Regions from separate parts of the Alteromonas sp. OM2203 genome, predicted to be linked through region 2. Evidence: predicted binding sites of a transcription regulator. Region 2 holds the regulator's gene; each other region holds the start of a gene.
The links. Region 2 encodes ArgR, which controls arginine synthesis, uptake and breakdown. Its sites were predicted from a motif close to ANTGAATANNTATTCANT; they were not measured.
Positions count from the first base shown of each region.

Region 1: ACM0P2_RS01870 (aspartate aminotransferase family protein) is a predicted target of ArgR. The motif match lies at 2,297-2,314, and genes of this name have one in related genera.
Region 3: ACM0P2_RS05505 (OadG family protein) is a predicted target of ArgR. The motif match lies at 7,008-7,025, and genes of this name have one in related genera.

Region 1 is NZ_CP183209.1:429,813-438,103, forward strand. It holds gene astA (arginine N-succinyltransferase) at 1-849, opposite strand, end outside; gene ACM0P2_RS01870 (aspartate aminotransferase family protein) at 870-2,078, opposite strand; gene ACM0P2_RS01875 (HDOD domain-containing protein) at 2,541-3,707, opposite strand; gene ACM0P2_RS01880 (anthranilate synthase component II) at 3,998-4,582, opposite strand; gene trpS (tryptophan--tRNA ligase) at 4,687-5,694, opposite strand; gene rpe (ribulose-phosphate 3-epimerase) at 5,760-6,437, opposite strand; gene ACM0P2_RS01895 (TorF family putative porin) at 6,834-7,562, shown strand; gene ACM0P2_RS01900 (hypothetical protein) at 7,734-8,042, shown strand; gene ACM0P2_RS01905 (DUF2970 domain-containing protein) at 8,052-8,252, shown strand.
Region 2 is NZ_CP183209.1:3,818,008-3,826,298, forward strand. It holds gene ppc (phosphoenolpyruvate carboxylase) at 17-2,638, shown strand; partial or broken gene ACM0P2_RS16840 (peroxidase family protein) at 2,825-3,917, opposite strand; gene ACM0P2_RS16845 (hypothetical protein) at 4,428-4,598, shown strand; gene mdh (malate dehydrogenase) at 5,147-6,085, opposite strand; gene argR (transcriptional regulator ArgR) at 6,323-6,787, shown strand; gene ACM0P2_RS16860 (type 1 glutamine amidotransferase domain-containing protein) at 6,922-7,605, opposite strand; gene ACM0P2_RS16865 (TonB-dependent receptor) at 7,799-8,291, opposite strand, start outside.
Region 3 is NZ_CP183209.1:1,235,830-1,244,120, reverse strand. It holds gene ACM0P2_RS05535 (ABC transporter permease) at 1-887, shown strand, start outside; gene ACM0P2_RS05530 (ABC transporter permease subunit) at 874-1,767, shown strand; gene ACM0P2_RS05525 (oligopeptide/dipeptide ABC transporter ATP-binding protein) at 1,769-2,764, shown strand; gene ACM0P2_RS05520 (ATP-binding cassette domain-containing protein) at 2,764-3,567, shown strand; gene ACM0P2_RS05515 (sodium ion-translocating decarboxylase subunit beta) at 3,653-4,783, opposite strand; gene oadA (sodium-extruding oxaloacetate decarboxylase subunit alpha) at 4,787-6,607, opposite strand; gene ACM0P2_RS05505 (OadG family protein) at 6,626-6,892, opposite strand; gene ACM0P2_RS05500 (acyl-CoA thioesterase) at 7,108-7,584, opposite strand; tRNA gene ACM0P2_RS05495 (tRNA-Arg) at 7,726-7,802, opposite strand; tRNA gene ACM0P2_RS05490 (tRNA-Arg) at 7,857-7,933, opposite strand; tRNA gene ACM0P2_RS05485 (tRNA-Ser) at 7,975-8,065, opposite strand.

The DNA of each region.
Region 1 (8,291 bases), 1.2 Mb from region 2:
ATCATCAATGACAACAGGAAGTTTTAAACTCGCCTGAGCGGTGCGGATATGGCTTAAGTTCGCTTCAACCGTTGGGCCCGCATCGAAAATATCTACATATCCACGGCAAGAAAAGCCTTCCTCTTCAAGGAGCTGAAGAGCAGGGCGAGTTTTTTCGTGCACCTCACCAATGACTTCTTGCGCTTCTTTGCTAAGCAGGTTCACGTAAATCGGATATTTCGGCATTAGCTCAGCAATAAATACTTTATTGCCAATACCCGTTAGATAGTCAGCAGTGGGGAAGTCCATAGAGAAAAAGTGGGTTTCTAGCCATTCCCAAAACGGAGAGCGACCCTCTTCATCACTTACACCGCGCATCTCTGCAATCACTGTTTCAGAAAAGCGCTCGCGATGCTCCATCATGAACAAAAAGCGTACCTTTGAAAGAAAGCGGCCGTTAATGCCGCCTCGGGCTTGTTCGCGAAGGAATAGCGTGCATATTTCAGTCACCCCGGTGTAGTCATTACAAAACGTAAGAATGTCTACCGTGTTGTGAATGTTTAGTTCGCGAGATGCATGTACGACCTTACTAAGGTGATAGTGATAAAACGCGTCTTCAATGCCAACAGCAGCTTCAATACCGGTTGTCCCTACTACCGTGCCGGTAGTGGTATCTTCCATAACAAACAGGTACGACTCATCGCCAGGTTCAGTTACGTTAGGTTTGTTGAACGCAGTTTCTGCACGATCAATTTTACGCTGTAAAAGTTCGTCGTTAACGGGCAAAGACGTGAAGCCAATACCCGATTCAACGGCAATTTCTTTTAGCGCGTTATAGTCGGCCTTCGTGATAGGGCGAATGATATTCATGTTCGCTACTCGTGTTGTAATTATTCGGCGTTTACAACGGCAGCAACGGCGCGCTCAAAACGTGCAAGACCTTCTTTGATATCCTCATCAGGAATCACTAATGAAGGCGCAAAACGAATAACATTCATGCCGGCTACCAGGCACATAAGGTGCTCTTTTGTCGCCGCCATCATGAAATCGCGAGCGCGGCCTTGGTATTTTTCATTTAACGCGCAACCAAGGAGCATACCTTGACCACGAACTTCTTCAAATACGTTGTATTTATCGTTAATTGCACCTAGAAGCTCACGGAAAAGCGCTTCTTTTTTAAGCACGCCTTCAAGTACTTCTGGCTGATTAATAATATCTAGGGCTTTCTCTGCAACTGCACATGCCAGTGGATTACCGCCATACGTGCTGCCGTGCGTGCCGGGTTTAAGGTGCGCCGCAATGTCAGCTGTGGTAAGCATAGCGCCAATTGGGAAGCCACCACCAAGAGATTTCGCAGTGGTCAAGATATCAGGTGTTACGCCAAGACCCATATACGCGTATAGGTGACCTGTACGACCAACCCCCGACTGAACTTCGTCAAAAATAAGTAATGCGTTATGCTTGTCACAAAGTTCGCGTACACCTTTCACGAAATCTACATCAGGCGGAATAATACCGCCTTCACCTTGAAGAGGCTCCATCATAACAGCACAGGTTTTGTCAGAGATAAGTGCTTCAAAGGCTGCTAGATCGTTATAGTCACAGTGGTCAACTGCGCCAGGTTTCGGACCAAAGCCATCAGAATAAGCGGCTTGACCACCTACTGTTACGGTAAAGAAAGTACGACCGTGAAAACCTTTGTTGAACGCAATGATTTGGTTCTTGTCTTCACCGTGCTTATCAAGTGCCCAACGACGGGCTAGTTTTAATGCAGCTTCGTTGGCTTCTGCGCCCGAATTAGCGAAATAAACTTTGTCAGAAAAGGTAGCATCGTTTAGCTTTTTGGCCAGACGAAGGGCGGGTTCATTCGTAAATACATTACTAAGATGCCAAAGCTTATTGCCTTGTTCATTAAGTGCGTTAACGAGCTCAGGGTGGCAATGCCCAAGAACGTTTACTGCAATACCGCCTGCAAAGTCGATGTACTCGGCCCCATCTTGGTCCCATACTCGAGAACCTTCTCCGCGAACAGGCACCATGTCTGCTGGGTTATAGTTAGGAACCATTACATCATCAAATGTAGCGCGAGTTACGTTCATCTTTGTTACCTCTGCATTGGGCGCTAAATCACACTATGTCAGCGTGCTCGTCAAGAATAGCCGTTGATTTCGACCTGATCTTATTCTCGAAACATTGTTTCAGCGCGTAAAAACTAATCGGATTTGGTTTACAGTATGCCATTTCTTTTAACATTTGTCTTCTTTCAAAAAGGCTGCAGCCCTTTATTTATAAGGACTGTGGCTTAATTTGCAGGAAAAGTGAATAACTATTAACTACTGGGCTATATCATTTAGTAATAATCGTTAATCAGCTTATGAAAAGGGTGACATGCGGGCTTTAGCAGGCTGTTGAGTAGGCAAATCATAGGCGTCAGCGACCAGTGAGTCATCGAATCCATTAGCCTCGAGCAGGCAATAGTATAAGAAAACGCGTATTTTTACTTTAAAAGGAATAAGTGGATACGTGATTGCATAATGACTGCATGAATATCCACTAAATTTTTAATGATTTTCTTCATTTTTAACTAATGGCAAAGTGAAAATATCAATTGATTTGAGTTTTTCGAGGGCGCCATTAGGGAATTTTTGCTCGTTGAAAAGTGGCTTAACGTCTTTCATTTCTACCAGTTTAAGCTGGTGCAACATTCTTATTTGCGTAAACGTACGCGATTGATATAGCGCTTTACAAAGCGTTCCCCGCTCTGCGGGCGTTTTGTTTGCACATGCGCGCATGGCAGAAGCTATTGGCAACCGTTTTAAATGCATCCATTCTAGTATGTCAGCACTCACAGCGTCGGCAAACTCTTGTTGCATAGCGATGAGATGGTTGGCTGAGGGAACGATTTTGAGCAAGGTTTCATGGCGTTTCTGCTCTTTATCTTTTTGGCATTCTTGTAAAAGATGAAGTTGAATTTTATCGAATAGTTTGAAATAAAGCCGCGTTACCGCACAGCGACCCAAGTTGCTCAATACGCCTAATGTGTAGGCCTCATTTCTGCTGCCTCCACTTATACTGGCTATCCGCTTTGCCGTTAGGGCAACACCCGTGGCGTATTGGGTCAGCTTTTGTTTGATAAGCGGGTGCGGATCGGTAATTTGTGGCATCGCGCGTTTCAATATAAGCGAAGGAATTAACGTGCGCAGGTTCTCAATGCCTAAAAAGCTGAGTGCAGTGCGAAGCGTTTCAACGATAATAATGCGACCGCGCGAGTCTTTGCGTCTGAACTGAGGCGTGTTCACAATGACGATAAGTTCATCGTAAAGCCACGGCATAGTGGCTGCGATGGGTTCTAATTTGGAAACAGAACAAGCTTTAACAGCAAGGGCGTCAAGCAGTTCACCGATGTTTTCCGGTAAATTGAGAACGGTTTGAACGAGCTCGTCGGTGGCACTTAATTGTTCGGTAAGTTCACCAAGTAATACTTCATGAAGCTGGTGGCTAACGGATTCTAGGTAGGACGCTTCCGTTTTTTCTTGCAGGCGTTTATTCTCAATCGCAATTTTTTCAACGTTTAGAAGTAATCTGCGCGCATCCCCTTGTTCAGACTGCTCAAAACTTACCTCACCAACTCGACGCTTTCCTAGCATTTCAAACACCCGTTCAGGCGATATGAGCAAATTTTCGAAACGATCATCTATCGTGGGCGATGTCGTTGCCCCCATTGTCATTGTAAAAGCTCTCCTGCTCATAACTTTTTGGTGAACGGAAATATTATCGTACATCAGGGACCTTATCGTTCTCGCAATAGCAAAACGCTAAATAACGGTTTTCTTAAGAGGCAATAGGGTTTGTAGCAATCACTGATAATATAATTTGTTTACATGTATTGTTTAAATAAACAGTCGATACCAAACAGACTTGGGAAAGTTAAACGAAAAATCAGTGAATTGCGAGTTTTACCGGCCTTCAAGCGTAACCTTTTAAACTATGAAAGTGTATCGGCTTTATTGAAATTTTCTTAAGGCGTTTTGAACTGTAAAAACGCATTTAATACGCTGTGACCGTGTTCAGTGAGTAAAGACTCAGGGTGATATTGTACCCCCCAAATAGGATGATACTTATGAGAAACTGCCATTATTTCTCTAGTACCGTGGGCGGTTTCACACCAAGCATCAACACGCAGTGAAGTAGGTACGGATGCGGGTTCTAAAACCAACGAATGGTAGCGTGTTACGTTGAATGTTTCAGGTAACCCTTTAAATAGACCGGTATTGTTATGTGTTAACGAAGATACTTTCCCATGCTTAATTTCTTGCGCGCCTACCACTTGAGCGCCAAATACTTGCCCAATGGCTTGGTGACCCAGGCAAACGCCAAGAGTAGGGATTTTACCGGCAAAGTGTCTGATTGCGGCTAAGCTGATACCGGCCTCGTTAGGCGTGCATGGGCCCGGAGAGATGACAAGCTGAGTTGGCGCTATGCGTGAGATATCGTCAATGCTAAGCGCGTTGTTTCGCACTACTTCAACGTCAGCGCCAAGCTCTTTAAAGTATCGAGCAAGGTTATGGGTAAACGAATCGAAGTTATCAATTAACAGCAACACAGCAGTGCTAATCCTTGGTGTTTCTAACGTGCGAGGGTTATGTTCATGAAGAGCTCTAAGAACTCTTCATGCTTTTTGTTAACGTTTTGCATTTAACTAAAAGTTTATGGCTTGGGAATAAAGCCCACAGCTTTGTAAACTTTCGCCAGGGTCTCAGCGGCTCGTGCAGACGCTTTTTCTGCACCTTGGCGCATAACATCATCAAGATATGCTCTATCTGCTCGAATTTCAGCGTAGCGGTTTTGAATAGGTTCAAGCAGGGCAACCACTGCATCTGCAACGTCACCTTTTAAGTGACCATACATTTTATCCGTATATTCAGGCTCAAGCGCTTTCACCGATTTCCCCGTTGCAAGAGAGAGAAGGGTAAGCAAGTTCGATACGCCAGGTTTCTCTGTTGGGTTGAAATAAATGTTGGCCTGTTCGTCAGAGTCGGTCACTGCGCGTTTAATCTTCTTAGCCAGCTTTTTAGGGTCTTCTAATAATCCAATGAAGTTATTCGGATTGTTGTCTGACTTTGACATCTTCTTTTCTGGCTCTTGAAGGCTCATGATACGCGCGCCAAACTCTGGAATATAAGGATCGGGCAAGCGGAAAACGTCGCCGTATAAGTTATTTACGCGTGTTGCGATATCACGTGTTAACTCAAGATGCTGCTTTTGATCTTCGCCTACGGGCACTTTGTCCGCCTGGTAAAGCAAAATGTCTGCTGCTTGTAGTACAGGGTAGCTATATAGGCCTACATTAATGTTATTTTCATTTTTCGCTGACTTATCTTTGAACTGCGTCATGCGATTTAGCTCACCCATTTGAGCATAGCAATTAAGTACCCAAGATAGCTGTGCGTGTTCTGGCACGTGTGACTGCAAAAATAGCGTACTCTTTTGAGGGTCAATGCCGCAGGCAAGATAAAGAGAGAGACCGTCCAAACATGCTTCGGCAAGCTGCTTTGGATCTTGTCTTACCGTTATAGCATGCAAATCTACAATCATATATAGGCAATCGTGATCGTCCTGCATGGAAACCCACTGTTTAAGTGCACCCATATAGTTGCCAAGGGTAAGTTGTCCTGAAGGCTGACAGCCACTTAATACAACGGGTTTATTGCTCATTTCTTTTTACCTGTAATACGTTAAAAACTGTTTTAATAAAGATAGAGAAAGCTTAGCTTCTACAATTATGCTTTAGATAGCATGGCGAGTTCATTACGCATTTGCGTAATAACATCACTGTAATCGTCTTGAGAAAAAATGGCCGAGCCAGCTACAAACATGTCTGCCCCTGCCTCAGCGATGGCGCGAATGTTATCGACTTTTACGCCCCCGTCAATTTCAATTCGAATATCGTAGCCGCTTTCTTCTACGCGCTGCTTCACTGCACGAACTTTATCTAATGTGGTGGGTATAAATTTTTGACCACCAAAGCCAGGGTTAACCGACATGATAAGAATGTGGTGTAGTTTGTCCATGACATGGTCAAGGTAATGTAGCGACGTGGCTGGATTAAACACCAAGCCGGGCTTACACCCTTTGTCAATAATAAGCTGTAAAGAGCGGTCTATATGCTCAGAGGCTTCTGGATGAAAGCTAATAAAGCTAGCTCCCGCATCGGCAAACTTTTCTATCAAATCATCAACGGGTTTAACCATCAGGTGAACATCAATAGGTGCGGTAATACCGTATTTTCTCAAAGCCTCACAAATCATCGGCCCAAACGTAAGGTTTGGCACATAGTGATTATCCATAACATCGAAATGTACCACGTCGGCACCGGCCGCTAATACTTTTTCCACGTCTTCTCCCAGTCGGGCAAAGTCGGCAGATAGTATCGATGGGGCAATTAAAAATGGTTTCATTACGAGTCCCTCTAATCAAAAAACAGCAAGATGCATCGCCGCTTAAGCTTTAAGTTACGAAAGTTTACCCAAAACCGAACCTCTTTACTATGTAAAGGATAATTGAGTGGCAATTTCACATGGGTTTACGTTGAACAGTGGCTGTTGCTGGTATGCCCCGTTTTGGTGAGAGCGCGTTATGCTGGTGCGTCTTTGTTCTGCTTTAACCAAAGCAGTTCCCACCAAAAAATAATCAAACCCTTTAAATTTATCTATATATCAATGCTTTGCAATTGCTCTTGTGTTTTTTTTTACTGAACCATAAATGGGCACCAACTTTGCGTTATCCAGTTCAAAAAGAAAACACAGACAGAAAAAACGAATAACAACAAGTTTGAATTTGACTGGAGAACACACATGAAAACATCTACAAAAAGAACTTTACTTGCCGCTGCTATTTCTTCAGCGTGTCTGCTAACTGCAATGCCTAGCTATGCAGAAGGCGAATTTACCGCCAATGCAAGTGCGACCAGCAACTACATTTGGCGTGGTCTTACGCAGACCACTAACGAAGCGGCTGTGCAGGGCGGTATTGATTACGCTCACGAAAGTGGCTTTTATGCCGGTACTTGGGCATCTAATGTGAACTATGGCGCGGGCGACGTTTATTCTTACGAGCACGACATGTATTTTGGTTTCTCGGGTGAGTCTGACGGTATTGCATACGACTTCGGTTACCTATACTACAACTATGATGACGAAGCGAACTTCGATTTTGCAGAAGTTTATGGCTCAGTAGGAATGGGGGGCTTGAGCCTTACTGTTTACCTTTTAGCGCACACCGAAGCTGACGAGGGTGAAACTCAAGACTTTGGCTTTGCACAAGCGTCGTATACCTCGCTTGATTACAGCATGGAAATCTTAAACGGCACAGAACTTGGTTTTCACGTTGGTTACCATGAAGGTGATTTTGCTGAAGCGTTTAATGGCGTAGAAGGTTATGTAGACTACGGCGTTTCAATTGCAAAAGATGGTTTCAGCTTTGCCATCACGGGTACCGATCTTGATGATATGGGCGGCGACGACGAGTTTGACAACGATGCTGTTAAATTCACTGTAGCTTACTCGGTAGATTTCGAACTTTAAAATTAAATCGAGAGGCCATCGGATGGCCTTTTAATAAAACGTTGAGTAGTAAAAGCCTAATGTCACATCATTAGGCTTTTCATTTTTAAAGCAACGCATTTTTAACTTGTTCGTAACCTACTTTTGTCTATAATGAGACTAATTTTTAAACGAGTGTAAGGAGTGTTCAGGATGAAAGTTCTTCCTTTTTTCGCGATTTGCGGAGCTGTGGCGCTAGCTAGCGTTGCGGTTACTACTGCGCCTAAATCACACTCGTCAGTATGCGATTTTCAACCGGTCACAGAATTTAATCCAAAGCTACCAGCAAGCCATGTTCAAAACCAGTGCGCCCGTCATCAAGAGGGGGTAGAAGAAGTGAGCTGGCTTTCATGGATAGCGGGAAAATCTTTTTCTTTTCAGTTTCACTTTTTAGATCTACTTGAGTTGTTGCACAGCGACGAAGGTAATCGAGATTTCACTTCACCTTCGAAAGACGGCTAAGGTCATACGATGCGGTCTGGCACTGGGTTTTGGTCAGTTCTAGGTAGTGTGATAGCGAGTTTGTTTGGGGTTCAGAGCCACCGAAATTATGAACGTGACTTTAACAAAGGGACCTTCATCAGTTTTGCAGTGATCGGCGTTATTTTAGTTGTACTTTTTGTGGTTTCATTATTTATGTTCGTAAAATGGTATACGGGCTACAGCGATTAGCGGTCAACCCTTCGCTATTGATAAATGAAGCATCTTCTC
Region 2 (8,291 bases):
TATTTAGGAGGATAGCATGCAAACACACTATGATGCTGAACTGAAAGATACCGTTCGATACCTTGGTAAAACCCTTGGTGAAACAATCAAAAATCAATTGGGTCAAGAGTGGCTTGACCGCATTGAAAAGATTCGTAAAGGCGGCCGAGCCTCTTATCAGGGAGACGCTGCATGCAGTGAAGAACTGAAAGAAACTTTCAAAACAATGTCTGACAGCGATTTGTTGACTGTTGGCCGTGCTTTCGCACAATTCTTGAATTTGGGCAATATTGCCGAGCAAGAGTACAACGCGGCAATGAATGTCGATGCATCAATTGATGCGCTGTTCAAACACCTAGATAAAGCTGAATTAACAGCTGACAAAGTACAAGATGCTGTAGCAAAGCTGAATATTGACCTTGTATTAACTGCGCACCCGACTGAAGTCACGCGCCGAACGCTTATTCACAAACACAAAGAACTCGCCGACTGCCTTCAAGCAGTGCATCAGGCGTCGCTTAGTGATGTTGAGCGTAAGAAAATCGAAACCCGCATTGCTGATCTTATTGCGCAAGCTTGGCACACTGAAGAAATTCGCTCAGTTCGCCCTACCCCCGTTGATGAAGCGCGTTGGGGCTTTTCCGTTATTGAAAACTCGTTATGGGAAGCCGTACCTGATTTCATGCGCGAGCTTGATGGCCGATTAAACGAAGACTATGACGTATCGCTACCGCTAGACGCATCACCAGTACAATTTAGTTCTTGGATGGGTGGTGATAGAGACGGCAACCCATTTGTTACTTCAAAGGTAACCGAGCAAGTATTGCTACTGGCAAGAAAGCGCGCAGCTAAGCTTTTCGCTATCGACCTTGATCGTTTGCAAGTTGAACTTTCAATGTACGATTGCAACGAAGAACTACGCGAAAAAGTGGGCGACGCCATCGAGCCATACCGCGCCCTACTTCGCCCTTTAGTGAACAAGTTCATTGCTACCCGCGATGGTATTGCCGACTATCTTGCGGGTAAAAACCCGGACACGTCAAACTGGATAGAAAGCGACGACGAGCTTATCGAACCGCTCATGCTTTGCTATCAGTCTCTACTAGACTGCGGTATGCAGGTTGTAGCAAATGGTCTACTTCTAGATACTATTCGCCGTGCACGTGTTTTCGGCATTCACCTTCTACGCCTAGACGTACGTCAGGACTCTGAGCGTCACGCCGACGTATTTAGCGAGTTAACTCGTTATCTTGGCCTTGGCGACTACGCACAGTGGAGCGAAGCCGACAAGCAAGCGTTCTTGTTGCGAGAACTGGGCTCAAAACGCCCACTCTTCCCTGCGCAATGGGATGCGTCTGATGACGTAAAAGAAGTACTCGATACTTGTAAAGTTATTGCGAAACACAGCAAGCACGGCTTTGGGATCTACATTATCTCTATGGCAAGTGAGCCATCAGATGTATTAGCGGTTCAGTTACTACTTCAGGAAAGCGGTGTAGATTGGCCAATGCCAGTAGCGCCATTGTTCGAAACGTTGGACGATTTGAACAACTCACCTGATGTCATGCGCAAACTTCTATCAATCGACTGGTATCGCGGTTACGTGAAAGGTCGTCAGTTTGTGATGATTGGTTATTCTGATTCAGCAAAAGACGCTGGTGCACTAGCAGCAGGCTGGGCACAGTACCAGTCGCAAGAAGCGCTTGTAGCCATTGCTGATGAATTTGACGTAAGCCTGACCCTATTCCATGGTCGTGGTGGTACGATTGGTCGTGGTGGCTTGCCTGCACATGCAGCTATCTACTCTCAGCCTCCTGGCTCATTAGACGGCGGCTTCCGTGTAACAGAACAAGGCGAAACTATTCGCTATAAGTTCGGCATGCCAAAGCTAGCTAAACGCAGCCTAGGTATTTACGCCAGCGCTATTATTGAAGCCATGTTGTTCCCGCCTCCGGCGCCTAAAGAAGAATGGCGAGAGCTTATTACCGCAATGGCAGCCCAAGGTCGCGATAACTACCGCGCTACGGTAAGACACGATGAAGAATTCGTACCTTACTTCCGCGTGGCAACACCTGAGCAAGAGTTAGGTAAACTTCCGCTAGGTAGTCGCCCTGCTAAGCGCAAGCCACAAGGCGGTATTGAAAGTCTTCGTGCTATTCCATGGATTTTCGCATGGGCACAAACCCGTTTAGTTCTGCCAAGCTGGTTAGGCGTGATGCGCGCTATTGATAGCGTGAAGACCCCTGAGAATGAGAAAGTGGTTAACGAGATGTTCAGCGAATGGCCATTCTATCGTTCGCGTCTTTCAATGCTAGACATGGTGTTCCACAAAGCCGACCCACGCATTAGTGAAGCTTATGATGAGCGCCTTGTACCTAAAGAGCTCAAGCACTTTGGTGAAGCGCTGCGTAGCGAGCTTAAAGAAAGCATCTCGTCACTGTTGGCTATCACAGGCGATGACGACATTATGAAGAACGACCCGCAGGGTAAAGAGTCTATGGAAATTCGCGCTGCGTATTTACAACCTCTACATTACCTGCAAATTGAGCTTCTAGATCGTATTCGTAAAGCCGGTGATGATGCACAGAACACCAGCTTAGAACGCGCAATGATGGTTACCATCGCGGGTATTGCCATTGGTATGCGTAATACAGGTTAGTCACTGTGTTAGCGAAGTGGTTGAATTGACGCACATAGCTTTATTTTGTTAGTCACCAATCGCTTCGCTAAGTAAAAAGATCAAGAAAGCCCGCTTCATATGATGAAGCGGGCTTTTTTATTGCTTAAGTCTTTCTACTTACACTCAAGATAAGTACTAACAAGTTAGATCAAAACGGTCTGCGTTCATCACCTTCGTCCGCGCTGCAACAAAGTCTTTTTGAAGGTAGTTTCTGTAACCATCTGCAATTGGCTCTAGCGGATCAAACGATTCAGCATAGGTCATGTCGTCAGTGGCATCACCACGTCCTAGTGAGAAAGGAACAGGTACGTCAGGCTCTATATAACGAACTTTTGGTCCTAGGTCGCGGTGAGTAAGTTTAAACCATGCACGAGCGAACACTTCGCTGAAATATTCACGATCGTTATAGAATTTTTCAGAAATTTTTCTATATTCTGGATCTATTTTCATCGCCATATCGGCGTCGGTCATAATAGGGTTATAGCGTTTTGATGGATCTTCAACAGGCTTACCTTCTTCCTTAATGTTAATTGGTTCCCTCTGCTCAGCACCGGCAGGAGACTTTTTCAGTTCCCAATCGTAATTAAGCAGTAGGTGGAAATATCCGTTGTCCCATTGCGTAGGATTCGTCGTCCACGCGCCTTCAATGCCACTTGATACGGTATCGCGACCAATACTGCGACTCTCATGGTTCATCCAACCAAGACCCGCTTCTTCAATGCCTGCTGCTTCTGGGTCTGGGCCTAACGCTTCTGCGCTTCCGTTACCGTGACATTTAGCGACCGTGTGGCCACCGGCTGCTAACGCAACGGTTTCTTCGTCGGTCATTGCCGTACGCGCAAAGGTTTCACGTACGAGGGCTGCCGTTTTAAGTGGATCTGGTTTACCGTTAACGCCTTCAGGGTTTACGTAAATAAGGCCCATCTGCAATTCGGTACGAGCCTGCAGCATGCCACGACATACGAATCATAAGACCGCCATAGTGCCCCCAATCTGCTGGCCACCAAGGCTGTGAATCTGTCATTAAGTCGGTGAGATCTTTTTTAAGGGCTTGAAAGTCTAGTTTTTTAACCTCTTCACGGTAATCGAAGTCCTCTTCCATTGGGTTTGTCTTCGTATCGTGCTGATGCAAAATGTCTAAGTTTAAGGCTTCAGCCCATCAGTCCATTACTGTTGTCCCCGTGGCTGTTAAACCACCATGCATGACCGGGCATTTTTTTGTCGAATCATTTACATCACCTAACTTTGCATCGCTCATATTACATCCTCTTTGCCTGTTCGTTTGCGTTATACAACTCACACGTTAGTTAGGTTATAGGATTGGCCTATGGGGTTACGCTGTGACACCACCTTCGACTTCAAAAAAGCGTTATTCAAGGATAGCCAAAATTTTGCTCTTTCCCACATTACAAAAACATTATCTCATCATATTGGCACTTGCCCATTAGAACTAATACAGGTATGCCGCTAATCTTTTTCTCATGGCTGACAGCCACAGAATATTGAAGGGTTATGCTTATACTACAGTTAAAGGTATTACTGCTGATTCAGGTGAAATCAGGCTTTTTGATGTAACGAAATACCCATCTCTGAACTAACCTAAACACAGTTCCATTCGAAATTGCCAACATAATATGACCTTATTAATCATGGTTTCCCACAAGAGGTTACAAACAGATCATCCATACAGTTAAAAAGTCGCTTCGACCTTAATACACTTTAAAGGTCCCAATTCTTGGGGCTTTTATTAATAGATTAAGGATGACTTATGCAAGAGTTAAATGTAGAAGAAGTAACACAAGTGTCTGGAGCAATGAGTGACTGGACCTCTGGAGGCATGGCAGTAATAGGCCTTGGGATTGCCGGAGGTCCAGCTACAGGTATATTCGGACTCGCTGTCGGCGGAGCAATGATGTTCATTGGCTATTTCGACGAGTAAGAAGTGATAAAAGCTCACCTTTGGGCGAGCTTTTAATCTCCACCTAATGAGGGTAAAACACCATGAAACATAAAAAATTGGCTGATTTCACTTACCTAGTTTTGATCTTTACAACGTTCATCGCCTCCTACTTGAAAGATAGCGATTCTTTTTTTTACACATTTACCGTACTAACGCTGGGTTACATAGTCATTCTTCAGCATGGAATTATTCAACGTTTGGATTTTAACGAAGCCCCCCTATCTGTGGGTAATAAATCTGTAAATATAGAAAAATGAGATTTGGGGCTGAGAGAAGTTTTGATAAGTAAACTTGCACCACAAACGCCGTCGCAATGTCTACAAAGATGCAACAAAAAAAGCTCAATAAGTAAGGTCGTAACAGACTGCTCTTTTCTAAAAAAACTTCAGTGATTAGGCTATTGAGGTGTTTGGAGGTGGCGGGGCTTTGATAAGTAGGCTCTCCACCGCAGGGAAGCGGTGGCGAAGCCTACAGGGAAGTATTCACGGCGTGCCTACGTTCAAAGGCCCGCCAATGACACTCACCGATTAGCCGTTTACGAAGTCAACGCCTAGCTTGATGTCGCCGCGTAGGCCTTCAAGCATGTCGTTTTTCGCTTTTTCTTCAAATGCGCTTAGCTCGCCGTATGGCAAGATTTCTTCAACACCGTTTGCACCTAGGCGAACTGGGTGTGCGAAGAATGCTGCGTCGTCGCTATCGTCAGTTTGTACGTAAGTGTACTCAACCACGTTCTCACCTTGCATTGCTGCAACTAGAGATAAACAGAAACGTGCTGCTGCTTGACCCATAGATAGGGTTGCAGAGCCACCGCCCGCTTTTGCTTCAACAACTTCAGTACCCGCATTCTGGATACGAGTAGTTAGGCTAGACACTTCTTCGTCAGTAAACTCAACGCCTTCAACTTGTGAAAGTAGAGGAAGGATAGTTGTACCAGAGTGACCACCGATTACCGGTACGTGCACTGAAGATACGTCTACACCTTTAAGTTCAGCAACGAAAGTTTCAGCACGGATAACGTCAAGCGTAGTTACACCGAAAAGCTTGTTCTTGTCGTAAACGCCTTTTGCTTTTAGCGTTTCAGCTGCAATAGCTACAGTAGTGTTCACTGGGTTAGTGATGATACCAACACACGCGTTCGGGCAGTTATCAGCTACACCTTCAATTAGGTTTTTAACAATGCCGGCGTTGATGTTGAACAGATCAGAACGATCCATACCTGGCTTACGAGGCATACCTGCTGGAATAAGAACAACGTCTGCTCCAGTTAATGCACCAGCAAGGTCATCTTTACCGTGACCGGTTACTTTTACCGCAGTTGGGATGTGGCTCAAATCAACGGCAACACCAGGAACTACTGGCGCAACGTCGTAAAGCGCTAAATCTGAACCTGCTGGCAATTGTGTTTTCAACAACAAAGACAGCGCCTGACCAATACCACCGGCAGCACCTAACACGGCTACTTTCATACCATTTCTCCTATGGGATTACTTCACGTATTTAAACGGAACGTCACACTAATGCAACGCGGGGGAAAACTCAATCACCGGATCGTCTTATTAACGTTATTTATGGCGATTTTTATTCGATATTCATTATCATGAATGATTATGCAAAGAAATTGCGCAAAGTCCACCTGTGCGGCACAATATACGCATACTAAATATAATTCCTAACGATAACCCTCAGAAAAGAAAAGAGCGCTAATGGCAAACGCAAAACAAGAGCAACTCATCAAGGCTTTTAAAGAGATTCTCAAAGCGGAAAGTTACGGTTCACAAGGCGAAATTGTGGATGCTTTGAAGTCGCAAAGCTTTGACAATATCAGCCAGTCAAAAATATCAAGAATGCTGAGCAAGTTTGGTGCGGTAAGAACGCGTAACGCCCGTGGTGACATGGTTTATTGCCTTCCCCCTGAGCTTGGTATGCCAACGGCTAAAAGCCCGTTAAAACAGCTCGTATTAGACATTGTGCACAACAATGTGATGGTGATTATCAGAACGAGTCCAGGTGCTGCTCAGCTTATCGCGCGCTTGCTAGATTCTTTGAGCAAAAAAGACGGTGTGTTAGGTACCATTGCCGGCGATGATACAATATTTATTGCCCCCGCAGATGTATCTAAAATAGAAGAGCTAAGACAGCGGGTTGAAGACCTGTTTGAGAACGTTTAAAAAAGTGCTTTTGCTTAAAAGTACAAGTAAAAGTGCCATTGGTTAAAAAGCGCTTTAAATGAAATTATAGCTTCGCAAAACAAAGAAACCGCCGTAATAAGGCGGTTTCTTCATTTTTAGGATTAGCACGTTAATTAGGACAGAAGCTTAATGAGCGCGTCTGCTGCTGGGCGTGACGATGGCGGATTTTGACCGGTAACCAATAGACCATCAGTACAAACCTTCACAGCGAAATCATCTGCACTTTCATAATTTCCGCCTTTCTTGACTAACTCATCTTCAACAAGATAAGGCACTACATCAGTGAGTTCCATTGCGGCTTCTTCGCTATTTGAAAAACCGGTTACGGCTTTGCCGTCTACTAAATACTTGCCATCAGGAGTTTTTACATCCTTCAGCACGATTGGAGCGTGACAAACTGCTCCGACGGGCTTATTAGCGGCAATAGTCTCTTGAATCAATTTGATAGAGTGCGCGTTATCTGAGAGGTCCCACAATGGTCCATGACCGCCAGGATAAAATACCGCGTCGAATTCGTCAGCACGTACATCTTCAAGTGGAATAGTTGACGCTATCGCACTACGTGCTAATTCATCTTTCGTGTATCGAATTGCATCATCTGTCATGGCATCGTCAGATAGACTGTTAGGATCAATCGGAACCTGCCCACCCATCGGCGAGGCCAATGTAATTGTGTAACCTTGGTCTTTAAATGCGTAATAAGGTGCGGCGAACTCCTCTAGCCACATACCTGTTTTCTCACCCGTGTCGCCCATAATTTCGTGAGACGTCATTACCATTAACATACGTTTTGACATAAGCCCTCCTTGCGAGCATTTAAAAAATGTAACGCCCGTTAATTCGTGTGGTGGAGGGTCTTAGATCATAAAAGAAGAGAAGGATCGATTAGTAGCAAATGAGTGAGATAAATCACAGGCATAAAAAAGTGCCACCTCCTGTAAAGGAGAGTGGCACCTAACACTACAACTAGTAGTTAGTGTTAACTATTGTTTAGAAGCGGTAGTTAACACCTATACGCATTTCCCATAAAGAAGCATCGCGTTGAACATTTTCTGCTGGCATGCCGAAGTTACTATACTCGTAGACGCCGGCATCATTAAGATCAACATCTACCACATTTAGACGTGTTGAACCTTGGCGGAAATCACCCCACTCGTCATTGAGAAGGTTTGTTACGTTGTTAATAACAAAGAATGCACTTGCCTTGTGACCTTCAACAAAACCAGGTAGCTCTTGAGAGATACGAATATCAGCTTTAAACCACCACTTAGAAGTTTCAGAGTTACGCTCTACAACTTCACCACGAGTTAGGCCGTAAGCTTCAACGAATTCGTTGAATCCTGCACGCGCTTCTTCCGCAGTTTGTAGAACATTACCATCACGGTCTACGTTGTCTACAAATGTCACGTTTGCATCATCAGTAGTTGGAACGTAAAGAAGTTGACGGAAATCTGCACTATCCCAACCAAAGGCACCGTTATCG
Region 3 (8,291 bases), 2.0 Mb from region 2:
GCGCCGCGTTAGAAAAGCAGTTTAAATTAGACCAATCCTACGTACATCAGTTCTTTTACTATGTAAGCAATTTACTAACAGGTGACTGGGGGTATAGTTTTACTTCAGGCCTACCGCTAAGAGATGAGGTGGGAATAGCGATGCCAGCCACAATAGAGTTGGCAACATACGCAATGCTAATGGCATTATTTATTGGGATACCGATGGGGTATTACGCAGGAATTCGTTGTTACTCAACTTCAGATTATTTAATCAACAGCGCCAGTATCACGATTTATTCGTTCCCGGTTTTTTGGTTTGCGCTACTGCTCATCCTTGTATTCAGCTTACAGATGGACGTGGCTCCATTATCTGGCCGTATCAGCCTGCTGTATAACATTGAGCCTGTTTCAGGCTTTATTCTTGTCGATATATTATTTGCAGATATCGAAAACAAATCCTTGGCATTAAAAGATGCGCTTTCACACATAGCATTGCCCACCTTTGCTATTGGCGCAATTGCTACAGCGTCTATGGCTAGAATAACAAGGCGTTCTGTTATCGATGTGAGGCATCGCCCTTATATTGCTGCAGCAATTTCTAGAGGCCTTTCAAGCTGGCAAATATTCTTTCGCCACATTTTGCGCAACGCCTTACTGCCAATTTTGCCGTTGATGGCGATTCAGATTACCACCCTCATAACAAATGCTATGATCGTGGAGACCTTATTTTCGTGGCCCGGTATTGGTAACTGGCTAATTCAAGCCATTTATCAGCGTGACTACCCTGCCCTACGGATAGGAATGATGGCGGTTTCTACCGTTGTCATAACATTAACCATTCTCGTCGATTTGTTTAACCGAGTCATTGACCCTAGTAGAGAGAAATACGAACGTGCCGCAGTTTAGTCTATACGACGAAGAGTTCCATCCGTCGCCGTGGCAGCGGACATGGGCATCATTTAGAGCTAGCCACATTTCTATGCTAGGCCTAATTATGTTGGCGCTTTTCGTTGTATTTGCGCTGTTTGCCCCTTTGATCACGCCCTATGATGCGCTAGAGCAAAACATCGATGGTCTGCTGATACCGCCTAGCTGGATGGCAAATGGTTCCATTTCTTACCTGTTTGGTACCGACGCGCTTGGGCGTGACCTATTTACGCGGATAATATATGGCTGTCGTGTAACGCTAGGTTCGGCATTTATCACCGTCGTTCTTGCTATGTTAATGGGCGTTAGTTTGGGCGCATTTGCCGGCATGCTGCGGGGTGTTCGCTCTAGCGTAGCCAACCACCTTTTAGATGCGTTAATGGCTATTCCAACACTGCTTATTGCTATTATCATAGTAGCGATTTTAGGTACTGGCTTGGTCAATAGCATGTGGGCGATTACGCTGGCGTTGATCCCTCAGTTTGTTCATCACACACGCAGCTTCGTACGCGCTGAAATGAAGAAGGAATACATCATAGCGTCAAAACTGGATGGCGCGAGCAAATGGCAGCTTTTTGTACATTCCATTTTACCCAATATGACTGAAATGCTCGTTGTACAGGGTACGCTTGCCCTTTCCATTGCGGTTATCGACATCTCAGCATTAGGGTTTCTTAACTTAGGCGCCCAATCCCCCCTGCCCGAATTAGGCGTAATTCTAGCTGATGGTTTAGATGTTACTTATTTGGCTCCTTGGAATGTCGCAGTTCCGGGCATGGCAATATTTTTCATGGTCTTATCAGTCAACATTGTGGGCGATGGTTTGCGTTCTGCACTGAGAAAAAGAGTGAGTCATTAATATGCCGATGCTTGATATTAAAAATCTCACGCTAGAAATGCAGAGTAGTGAAGGCACGATTAAAGCCTTAGATAAAGTGAATTTATCTGTAAGTACTGGGGAGATTCGTGCATTAGTCGGTGAATCGGGCTCAGGCAAAAGCCTTATTGTGTCAGCAATTTGTGGTGCCCTTCCCAATCAGTGGCATTTAACCGCCGACAGGATGAGCTGGAATGGTGAGAACCTTTTAGGCATGTCTTCACAACAGCGTCGTGAAGTAATGCGCCGTGAAATCGCGGTAGTATTTCAAAACCCTCAGGCAAGTTTGGACCCCTCAGCCACGCTAGGAGAGCAGCTAGAAGAAAGTATTCCCGATGAGTTTGTGGAGGGCAGTTGGTTTTGGCAAAGAGCTCAGCATCGTAAAAAAATTGCTATTAGCACCGTTCACAAAGTAGGGATTAAACACCACAAACACTACTTAAGTGCTTTCCCGCATCAAATACCCGCGGATATAGGTCAGAAGTTCATGATTGCCATGGCGTTAGTATCTCAGCCTAAATTACTGATTGCCGACGATCCTACCCGCGGTATGGAGCCGACGACCAAAACTCAAATTTTGAAGCTTTTTACTCGCTTGAACCAAACCCGTTCTTTGTCGATATTGTTTGTTAGTCATGACTTGTTAGCCATTGCCAGTATGTCCCACTCAATGACGGTGCTTTATGCGGGTCAAACCGTCGAATCGGGAAAAATGAAACACATTAAAAAGCGCCCGCTTCACCCTTACACTAAAGCGTTACTCGACAGTGCTCCGAGTTTCAGGAAAGACTTACCGCCAAAATCCCTTTTGCCTACGTTGAGCGGCTCTATTCCTACACTTCAGCATTTACCTATTGGCTGTAGATTGGGTCCTCGCTGCCCTCGCGCACAAAGAGCATGCGTTCAAACACCTGCCGTACGAAAGATTCATGATCACAGTTATAGCTGCCACTACCCGTTACACATGGAGAAGCTGTGATGGATATTATGGAGGTAAGAAACCTCACTTTTATTCACAACGAGAAAAAGCGCTGGTTAAAACGCCCAGAAGTGTTTCAACTCGGTCCGGTAAACCTGAGTGTAAAGCGTGGAGAAACAATCGCTATTATCGGTGAAAACCGTTCTGGAAAATCGTTGCTTGCAAAACTTTTGGTTGGCGCCTTACCCGCCGATGCTGGTGAAATTGAAATTAACACACACAAGTATTTAGCGAAGTATCAGTCGAAAGACAACAAGCAAAAACGCACCCACGATATTCGAATGATCTTGCAACATAGCAGTGAATCCATGAACCCCGCTGTGCCTGTAGGAAAGATTTTAGATGAACCGTTGCGACTAAATACTGGGCTGTCTGAAGCCGAACGAAAACCAATCATAGAAGACATGTTGGTGAAAGTGGGTCTACTAAGAGAGCACTACTATTTTTACCGCCACATGCTGTCCGATGGACAACAGCAAAGGGTTGCCCTTGCCAGAGCGATTGTATTAAAACCTAAGGTGCTAGTGGCCGATGAACCCTTTGCTGCGCTTGACCCTTCAATACGCTCTCAAACGGTAAATTTGATTTTGCAGCTACAACAAGAACTCGGTTTAGCTTTCGTATTTATAAGCCATAACCTTGGTATTGTGAGGCATATCGCCGATAAGATCATTGTAATGGAGAACGGTGAAATTGTAGAAGAAGGCAAAACAGAAACTATTTTCAGGTGGCCGCAGCACATTCGCACCAAGAAATTAGTTACGGCTTATCAATCTCTTGTTCCTCAACAAACCCTTCGATAAGCCTAAAGATAGCAGAAAGGGGCTAACGCGCCCCTCTCTATAATTAACGTTTAAATAGTCAGGTCGATCTTAACCAGATTTGTGACTAGCCTACTAGCGCCAATAAGATCCCTGCAGCTACAGCACTCCCCAATACACCCGCGACATTAGGTCCCATTGCATGCATTAACAAGAAGTTGTGGGGATTGGCCTCTAGGCCAACTTTGTTTACCACTCGCGCAGCCATAGGTACCGCAGACACACCCGCAGCACCAATGAGTGGATTGATGCTCCCACCTGAAAGTTTGCTCATTAGCTTGGCCATAAGTACTCCAGCGGCGGTACCAATACCAAATGCGATAGCACCAAGGCCCAGGATACCTAAAGTTTCAACGGTAAGGAATGCTTCGGCTGATAGCTTTGAACCAACCGCCAAACCGAGAAATATCGTAACCGTATTTATAAGTTCGTTCTGAGCAGTTTTGCTAAGCCTATCAACAACACCGCACTCTTTCATTAGGTTACCAAAACAGAACATGCCCACAAGCGGTGTAGCAGCTGGTAGGAACAAGATAGTCATAAACAACACAGCTAAAGGAAAAATGATTTTTTCGCGCTTTGATACTGGTCGAAGCTGCCCCATTTTTATCTCGCGCTCTTCTTTTGTCGTCAGAGCTCTCATAATTGGTGGCTGGATAATAGGCACTAATGCCATATAGGAATAGGCGGCTACGGCAATAGCACCAAGCAAGTCGGGAGCAAGCCTCGAAGCTAAGAAAATCGCCGTAGGCCCATCTGCGCCGCCTATAATAGCAATAGCGCTTGCATCCTTTAACGTAAACTCGAAACCTGGGATCAGGTTTAAAGCGATAGCGCCAAACAAGGTTGCAAAAATCCCAAACTGCGCCGCTGCGCCAAGTAACAACATTTTAGGGTTTGCAATAAGTGCACTGAAATCCGTCATTGCGCCGACACCCATAAAAATGAGTAGCGGAAATACGCCGGTATCAATGCCGATTTTATAGATGTAATGAAGCAAACCACCCGCTTCAGAAAACCCAGCAATCGGAATATTCGTCAACAACGCACCGAAACCGATGGGCAATAAAAGCAATGGCTCGAACTTTTTCACAATGGCTAGGTACAGTAAACCAAAGCCTACGGCCATCATTATTAGCTGGCCCGCTTCAAAATGCGCAAGCGCGGTACTATCCCAAAGTACCATTAACTTATCCATGCATTACCCCAATAAGATTAACGGTTGGCCACTTGTTACAGCATCACCTTCACCTACGACAATGTCGGTAACTGTCCCGGTGTATGCTGAACGAATCTCAGTCTCCATCTTCATGGCTTCGAGGATCATCACCACATCACCTTCTGATACGCTGTCACCGTTTCTTACCAAGATTTTAAACACGTTACCCGCTAATGGCGCATCAATAGACTCTGACGAGGCTGCAGCAGCTGGTGCTGCGCTACTCGCTGGAACTTGGGGCTGCGTATTTCCACCGCTAGCAGGAGTCACACTTGTTAAGGTACCAGAAGGAGCAACTTCGACGCGATACACCTTACCATCTACATTGACATCATAAGTTTCTGACGAGTTAGATGCCTTTACGTTTGACGTGGCTTTAACCGGCTGCGATGGACTAGAGCTTGCTGAGTCTTGTTCACCAGGCGCTGGTTCAAATGCATCTGGATTACCGCGATTTTCAATAAACTTAAGGCCGATTTGGGGAAACAATGCGTAAGTAAGCACATCATCAATTTTATCCTCTGCCAGAGAAAGTTGCTTTTTCTCTGCCAAAGCATCAAGTTCTTTACTAAGCGTATCAAGTTCTGGTGCAATGTTATCAGCAGGACGACACGTTATTGGCTCTGCGCCATCAAGCACACGTTCCTGCAATGCTTTGTTGACCGGAGCAGCCGTAGCACCGTACTCGCCTTTCAGTACGCCAGCCGTTTCTTTTGTGATACTTTTGTAGCGCTCGCCAGTAAGCACGTTAAGTACCGACTGTGTGCCCACAATTTGTGATGTTGGAGTGACAAGCGGGATGAACCCCAAATCTTCGCGCACTCTAGGAATTTCCTTAAGTACCTCCTCAAACTTATCCTCAGCGCCTTGCTCTTTAAGCTGACTTTCCATATTGGTTAGCATTCCGCCTGGCACTTGCGCTAAGAGAATTCGCGCATCAACGCCTTTAAGGCTGCCTTCAAACTGGCTATATTTCTTTCTCACCTCTCTGAAATAGCTAGCAATATCCTCAAGCTCAGGTAGCGATATGCCGGTATCGCGCTCAGTGCCCTCTACAATAGACACCATAGTTTCTGTTGCGCTGTGGCCATACGTCATGCTCATTGAAGAGATTGCCGTGTCCAGCATATCAATCCCCGCATCAATCGCTTTTTGGTACGTTGCCGTACTAAGCCCCGTTGTTGCGTGACACTGCATAGCAATAGGCACGCTCACCGTCTCTTTTAAGCCAGTAATCAATGCTTCACATTCATAAGGCTTTAGAAGCCCGGCCATGTCTTTTACGCAAATAGAGTGAACACCTAAATCTTCAAGCTGTTTTGCCATGTCTAACCAAAGCTTAAGGTTATGAACTGGACTGACAGTATAAGAGATAGTGCCCTGAGCATGTGCGCCGCTGTCTATCGTTGCTTTGATCGCTGTTTTTAAATTACGAATGTCGTTCATGGCATCGAAGATCCTGAACACGTCAACGCCGCTTTCGTGGGCTCGTTCGACAAAACGTGTCACTACATCGTCAGCGTAATGGCGATATCCCAGCAGGTTTTGCCCGCGAAGGAGCATTTGTTGTTTAGTGTTAGGCATTGCCGCTTTAAGCTTTCTAATCCGTTCCCAAGGGTCTTCGCCTAGGTAACGAATACATGCATCAAAAGTAGCACCTCCCCATGACTCTACCGACCAAAAGCCAGCTTTATCTAATTTTTCCGCTATGGGAAGCATATCCTCGATACGCATACGCGTAGCAAGAAGCGATTGATGGGCATCACGCAGGACTAGCTCGGTAAGGGCCAGAGGCTTTGACATGGTAACTCCTGATTAGGCTTATTTTTTTGAATTGTGACGATGGGTATGGATGGCTGCGGAAATAGCTGCGATAACATTTCCGTCTATTCCAGGTTGTACCGCTTGATTGTTTCTTTTTACATTAACTGAGGGCTCTTCTATTTCCCCAGGGAACGCTTCGCAAAACCGCGCTATTAAGTGTATACCTACGATAAGAAGCCCGAGAAATGAGAAAACGAACACCATTCCAATGAGCATTAATGAACCCGCTTCAACAAGCAAGCTACTGACGGATCCCGAATTCATATTCAATCCTGTTTGTATATTGGTATTTGAATAAGTATCACGAGGTTTTTTAAAAAACAACAAAACAGCATAAAAAACCAATAAAAACCCTACAGAACGCCACCATATGAAATTTAATGCATTTTTACTTAATAAAATTGCAACAAAGACTCTATAAGCTATCAGTAACTGAATTTAGGTCTCGCCCATCAATCGCTCATTTTGTAAGGCATAATCTAATGAAAGCCTATATTGTCTGAGAAGTCACTATCTAACTGCTTTGCAAAATCTTTTGCGTGCATGGCTACTAACTCGAGCTGCATGTGCCGCTCGTCTTCCGGTATGTAGGCAGGAACGTTGGCCGGTTTACCATCGCAATCTACCGCCATAAAAGTGATAAAACAGCGATTTGCCACCGTCGTTGTGTCTGCGGTCGCATCGCCAGATTTCACCACAACGTAAATATGCATGCTTGATGCGCCTGTATGAACTAAAGACGCTGTAATCTCTATTAGTTGACCAACTTTAATAGGCTTAATGAATCGGATTCCGTTAGCTGAAACCGTAACACAATAGCATTTAGACCATTGAGCTGCACACGCGTAGGCAGCTTGGTCTATCCATTTCATAACGATACCGCCGTGAACGTTCCCACCAAAGTTAACATCTGTAGGTTCTGCTAAAAATCGAAAAGTAGTGGATGGGTGTGACATAAGTTGCCTCGCTGATTACTGCTCAATTAACAGTTAAAGCTTAGCTTACTTTTTAAACAATGCACTTATAGAGGTGTTAACAAAGAAAGATAGTAATAAACAGAAATGAAAAAGCCCACCTTAAAGGTGGGCTTCTCAATATGGCGCGTGTGGAAGGATTCGAACCTCCGACCGCCTGGTTCGTAGCCAGGTACTCTATCCAGCTGAGCTACACACGCGTTAACTTGTATACTTTCGAATTTCACTCCGAAAGGTGACGCTTTTAAATTAAGTGGCGCGTGTGGAAGGATTCGAACCTCCGACCGCCTGGTTCGTAGCCAGGTACTCTATCCAGCTGAGCTACACACGCGCAAAAACTTGTTGTCGACCGTCACTACCAACGAATGATAATGGCGGAGAGGGAGGGATTCGAACCCTCGATACGCGTAATGCGTATGGTTCCTTAGCAGGGAACTGGTTTCAGCCACTCACCCACCTCTCCTTGACTGCGGGGTGCATTTTACGGATTCGTTGGCGTGAGTCAAACCTTTTTTATAAAGAAAGTGTTCGCTCGCTGTCATTTTAAACGATTCGAGCAAAAAACCAGTAATCTGCTCACAATACAAGCAATTAAATAAAATGCCCGTTGCTTTTTCTCGGCTCTTCCTAAAGTCAGATACTAAAAATTATCAATCGCTCTTCAAATTATAGCTGATGATAAACGCTTT